DNA from 2 places in the Enterobacter kobei genome. Region 1 is predicted to be linked to the other one. Evidence: predicted binding sites of a transcription regulator. Region 1 holds the regulator's gene; the other holds the start of a gene.

The links. Region 1 encodes sigma-54, which starts transcription at its own class of promoters, with help from an activator protein. Its sites were predicted from a motif close to GTTGGCACANNTTTCGCTNT; they were not measured.
Region 2: a site for sigma-54 is predicted at 1,149-1,168, ahead of glnA (glutamate--ammonia ligase). Genes of this name have one in related genera too.

The regions. Positions count from the first base shown of each region.
Region 1 is NZ_CP017181.1:4,312,448-4,315,606, reverse strand. It holds gene rapZ (RNase adapter RapZ) at 1-399, opposite strand, end outside; gene ptsN (PTS IIA-like nitrogen regulatory protein PtsN) at 445-936, opposite strand; gene hpf (ribosome hibernation promoting factor) at 1,019-1,306, opposite strand; gene rpoN (RNA polymerase factor sigma-54) at 1,329-2,762, opposite strand; gene lptB (LPS export ABC transporter ATP-binding protein) at 2,810-3,159, opposite strand, start outside.
Region 2 is NZ_CP017181.1:4,808,022-4,811,180, forward strand. It holds gene typA (ribosome-dependent GTPase TypA) at 1-876, opposite strand, end outside; gene glnA (glutamate--ammonia ligase) at 1,255-2,664, shown strand; gene glnL (nitrogen regulation protein NR(II)) at 2,834-3,159, shown strand, end outside.

The DNA.
Region 1 (3,159 bases):
AATCAGGTCGGCGCGTGAACGCAGCGGTTCCAGCAGATCGCTCTCTTCGTCGATGGCGCTTTCCAGCGAGAGATTTTTACTGGAAAGCGGGTGCAAACGCCGGGTATCGCTGTAGCGGCGGATCAGGGTATTGCGATCGGCATCGAGAAACAGCAGCTGAGGCGAGAATGCGTCAGGCAGGTTACTCATTGCCTGCTCGAAGATTTCAGGCGACTCGGGCATGTTACGAACGTCGATACTGACGGCAGCAGAGGTTTGTCTCTCCGCCAGGGTACGCGCCAGATCGGGCAATAACACCACCGGCAGGTTATCTACGCAGTAAAAACCCATGTCTTCCAGCGCGCGCAGGGCAACGGATTTCCCCGACCCTGAACGACCGCTGACAATCATCAGCACCATGTTCCGTTTCTCCTCAGGACAACAGATGTGAAGGCCATCTCCTGGTTACGCGTCATCCTGATTGCCTTCTGCTTCAGTGATAATCTGATAAAGCTCTTCATCACTTTGGGCTGAGCGCAGTCGACGGCAGATGGTTTTATCGGCCAGACGTTTAGCGACCAGCGAAAGCGTGTGTAGATGGGTTTTGGTCTGGTCGGCAGGAACCAGCAGCGCGAAGAGGAGATCGACGGGCTGATTATCAATGGCATCAAAGGCAATTGGCGTTTCCAGTTGCACAAACACACCGACGGCACGCAGGGTGTCCTCTTCCAGTTTGCCGTGCGGGATCGCGATGCCGTTGCCGATACCGGTACTGCCCATCTTTTCACGGGTCAGGATCGCTTCGAACACCACCTGCGGCGGCAGGCCCAGCTGTTTTGCAGCCAGTTCACTGATGATCTCCAGCGCACGTTTTTTGCTCTGGCAGTGAACGGCACTGCGGGTACATTCCTGGTTAAGGACATTGCTCAGTTGAAGAGCGGAATCGTTGTTCATCATAATTTCACCTAAGCGCTAACTGTACAAATGGCCTGTTGTTTTTCACAACAGGCCGTCCTGCACCCGTTAACTGCCCGGACAATTAGTGTTGTTTCAGTTTATCTTTATGTTTATTGAGCTGTCGCGCAAGCTTATCAATCAAGCCGTCGATAGCAGCGTACATGTCTTGCCCTTCCGCACTGGCATGGAGTTCACCCCCGTTTACATGCAGGGTCGCATCCGAGATATGAGTCACTTTCTCCACTTTCAACACAACGTAGACCTGGTTGATCCTTTCGAAATACTGCTCGAGTTTCGCGAACTTAGCGTTCACAAAATCACGTAAGGCCTCAGTAATCTCGACATTGTGTCCTGTGATATTGAGCTGCATAGTGTCTTCCTTATCGGTTGTGTCAGACCAGTTGTTTACGCTGGTTTGACGGCGGAATGGATAAAGACTCTCGATACTTCGCAACAGTACGACGTGCCACCATAATACCCTGATCGGACAGCATGGTGGTTAACTTACTGTCACTCAGTGGCTTCGCGGGGTTCTCCGCGGCGATCAACTTCTTCACCAGTGCGCGAATCGCCGTTGACGACGCTTCGCCGCCGCCCTCGGTACTCACGTGGCTGGAGAAGAAATACTTAAGCTCAAAAATACCGCGCGGACTGTGCAGATACTTCTGCGTGGTGACGCGGGAAATGGTTGATTCATGCATCTCGACGGCCTGAGCGATATCCGCCAGTACCATCGGTTTCATATATTCTTCGCCCTGCTCAAAGAATGCCTGCTGCTGTTCGACGATACAGCGGCTCACGCGAAGCAGGGTATCATTTCGGCTCTCCAGACTCTTGATCAACCATCGCGCTTCCTGAAGGTTGCTACGAATATATTGATTATCGGCGTCGTTGCGCGCGCTGGTGCACATGGAGGCGTACTGCTGGTTGATTTGCAGGCGAGGGATGCTGTCAGAGTTCAGTTCAACGACCCAGCGGTCGTTATGTTTTCTGACCAGCACGTCCGGGATCACGTACTCGGGTTCACTGGTCTGGATCGACTGACCAGGCCGCGGATCGAGCGACTGAATCAGATTCACCGCCTCTTTCAGCACCTCTTCTTTGAGGCGCGTAACGCGCATCAGGCTACGAAAGTCGTGGTTAGCGAGAAGATCCAGATGATCGCTGATGATTAAGCGTGCTTCGTCGAGCCATGGCGTCTCTTTGCTGAACTGAGAAAGCTGGATCAGCAGGCAGTCGCGCAGATCTTTCGCTGCCACGCCTACGGGATCGAAACGCTGAATACGTTTCAGAACGGCTTCAATCTCTTCCAGCTCAATCTCTTCATCGCCCATGCTCTCCAGAATGTCGTCCAGCGTGACGGTCAGATAGCCGGTGTCATCAACGGCGTCGACAATGGAGGTGGCAATGGCACGATCGGTATCGGAGAACGGGGTCAGCTCCACCTGCCACATCAGGTAATCCTGCAGCGACTGGGTGGTTTCGCCCTGATAAACCGGCAGCTCATCGTCCTGGTAGTCTGCACGCGTACCGGAAGGGGTGCCGGCGGTATAAATTTCATCCCAGCTGGCATCCAGAGGAAGCTCGTCCGGCATCTCTTTTTGTTCGAGTGCATCTGCGGTATCGAGCGATTCTGTATCCTGGGACTGCTGTGTATCTACCTCATCATGAAGATCGGCTTGCTCCAGCAGGGGATTGCTGTCCAGCGCTTGCTGGAGCTCCTGCTGGAGTTCTAAGGTGGACAGTTGCAACAGACGAATTGCCTGCTGTAACTGCGGCGTCATCGCCAGTTGTTGGCTGAGCCTTAATTGCAAACCTTGCTTCATGTTCAGAGCATTTTTCTCCGGTTCGGCGTTACGTTACCTCTACCCTATCAGAGTCTGAAGTCTTCCCCAAGATAGACGCGCTTAACATGATCGTTTTCGAGGATCTGCTGCGGCGTACCGTGGGCGATCAGATTGCCCTGGCTCACAATGTACGCGCGCTCACAGACGGCAAGCGTTTCACGCACGTTGTGGTCGGTGATCAGCACGCCAAGCCCGCTGTCACGCAGATGCTCAATGATACGTTTAATGTCGATGACGGAGATTGGGTCAACACCGGCAAACGGTTCATCCAGAAGGATAAATTTAGGGTTTGCAGCCAGCGCGCGCGCAATCTCAACACGACGGCGTTCACCGCCGGACAATGCCTGACCCAGGCTGTCGCGCAGGTGCTCGATGT
Region 2 (3,159 bases), 500 kb from region 1:
CTGCGGATCGCAGATGGTGTCGGAGATGTTCAGCTCGCCCAGACCGGTGATCGCGATGATGTCACCCGCTTCCGCGATGTCGCTCTCGATACGCTCAAGACCCAGGTGAGTCAGGACTTTACCGACTTTACCGTTACGGGTTTTGCCTTCGCTATCGATGATAGTGACCTGCTGGTTAGGCTTCACTTTACCGCGCTTGATACGACCAATGCCGATGACGCCAACATAATTGTTGTAGTCGAGCTGGGAGATCTGCATCTGCAGGGTGCCGTCCAGGTCAACGTTTGGCGCAGGAACACGGTCAACAATCGCCTGATACAGCGGGGTCATGTCTTCAGCCATGTCTTCATGGTCCAGACCAGCGATACCGTTCAGCGCAGACGCGTAAACGATAGGGAAGTCCAGCTGCTCGTCGGTCGCGTCGAGGTTAACGAACAGGTCGAAGACCTGGTCAACAACCCAGTCAGGACGCGCGCCAGGACGGTCAACTTTGTTGATAACAACGATTGGCTTCAGACCATGGGCAAAAGCTTTTTTGGTCACGAAGCGCGTCTGTGGCATTGGGCCATCCATTGCGTCAACGACCAGCAGAACGGAGTCTACCATGGACATTACACGTTCAACTTCACCACCGAAGTCGGCGTGCCCTGGGGTATCAACGATGTTGATACGGTAGTCATTCCATTTAATCGCGGTGTTTTTCGCGAGGATGGTAATCCCACGCTCTTTCTCCAAATCGTTGGAGTCCATCACGCGTTCTTGGGTTTCGGCACGCGCATCAAACGTACCGGATTGCTGCAGCAGCTTGTCAACCAGGGTAGTTTTACCATGGTCTACGTGCGCGATGATGGCGATGTTACGCAAATTTTCGATCACAACTTTGCCTCAGGCATTTAGAAATAGCGCGTTATTGTACACGGATTAATCGCACTACAAAACAGGATCACAAACATCCCCCGCAAACAAGTATTGCAGAGATGCTTTGTGATCGCTTTCACGGAGCGGTAAAAGGGCACTTTAACGTAAATTGCACCAATATGGTGCTCAATGTTCACATTGAAGCACTATACTGGTGCAACAAATCCATTGTGGTGCAGCCCTTTTGCACTATGGTGCGCATGATAACGCCTTTTTGGGGTGTTTTAAAAGTTGGCACAGATTTCGCTTTATAAAAATACATGGCACACGGCCAGTACAAACAGAAATTGAAGACCTCGTTACCACGACGACAATGACCAATCTGGAGAGTTAAGTATGTCCGCTGAACACGTTTTGACGATGCTGAACGAACATGAAGTGAAGTTTGTTGATCTGCGCTTCACTGATACCAAAGGTAAAGAACAGCACGTCACAATCCCTGCTCATCAGGTGAACGCCGAATTCTTTGAAGAAGGCAAAATGTTTGACGGCTCCTCCATTGGTGGCTGGAAAGGCATTAACGAATCCGACATGGTTCTGATGCCAGATGCGACCACCGCGGTCATTGATCCGTTCTTCGAAGAACCAACCCTGATCATCCGTTGCGACATCCTCGAGCCAGGCACGCTGCAGGGCTACGACCGCGACCCACGTTCTATCGCTAAACGCGCTGAAGAGTACCTGCGTTCTACCGGCATCGCGGACACCGTGCTGTTCGGGCCAGAGCCAGAGTTCTTCCTGTTCGATGACATCCGTTTCGGTGCCTCTATTTCTGGCTCCCACGTAGCAATCGACGACATCGAAGGTGCATGGAACTCCTCCACCAAATACGAAGGTGGTAACAAAGGTCACCGTCCAGGCGTGAAAGGCGGTTACTTCCCGGTTCCACCGGTCGACTCTGCACAGGACATCCGTTCCACCATGTGTCTGGTGATGGAAGAAATGGGCCTGGTGGTTGAAGCTCACCACCACGAAGTCGCGACTGCTGGTCAGAACGAAGTGGCTACCCGCTTCAACACCATGACCAAAAAAGCGGACGAAATTCAGATCTACAAATACGTTGTGCATAACGTTGCGCACCGTTTCGGTAAAACCGCGACCTTCATGCCAAAACCGATGTTTGGCGATAACGGTTCCGGTATGCACTGCCACATGTCTTTGTCCAAGAACGGCACCAACCTGTTCTCTGGCGACAAATATGCTGGTCTGTCTGAGCAGGCTCTGTACTACATTGGCGGCGTTATCAAACACGCTAAAGCGATCAACGCCCTGGCGAACCCAACCACGAACTCCTACAAGCGTCTGGTCCCGGGCTACGAAGCACCAGTCATGCTGGCTTACTCTGCGCGTAACCGTTCTGCTTCTATCCGTATCCCGGTGGTGGCGTCTCCTAAAGCGCGTCGTATCGAAGTTCGCTTCCCGGACCCAGCGGCTAACCCATACCTGTGCTTCGCAGCACTGTTGATGGCCGGTCTGGACGGTATCAAGAACAAGATCCACCCAGGCGAAGCGATGGACAAAAACCTGTACGACCTGCCGCCAGAAGAAGCGAAAGAGATCCCACAGGTTGCTGGCTCTCTGGAAGAAGCCCTGCAGGCGCTGGACGCAGACCGTGAGTTCCTGACGGCGGGCGGCGTGTTCACTGACGACGCTATCGATGCTTACATCGCCCTGCGTACCGAAGAGAACGACCGCGTGCGCATGACGCCACACCCGGTTGAGTTCGAACTGTACTACAGCGTTTAATTAAGTTGTTTTACCCGGCGTGACAAGCGCCGGGAGTAGTTGCCGTGGAAACTTTTAGCCCATCTCCGGATGGGCTTTTTTCTCCACCAACAACCTGATCTCACGCGCTTTTTACGCCGAAAAAGCTATACTGCACTAAAACAGTGCAACGACTCCAGGAGACTGCTGAATGGCAACTGGCACGCTGCCCGATGCTGGGCAGATCCTCAATTCTTTAATTAACAGTATCTTGCTGGTCGACGACGAGCTGGCCGTTCATTACGCCAACCCGGCGGCGCAGCAGCTGCTGGCCCAAAGCGCGCGGAAACTGTTTGGTACCCCGCTTCCGGAACTCCTGAGCTATTTTTCGCTGAATATTGGCCTGATGCACGAAAGTTTGCAGGCCGGCCAGGGGTTTACCGATAACGAAGTGACGCTGGTGATCGACGGGCGCTCGCATATTCTGTCGCTGACTGCGCAACGACTTCCAGAAGGGATGATCCTGCTTGAAATGGC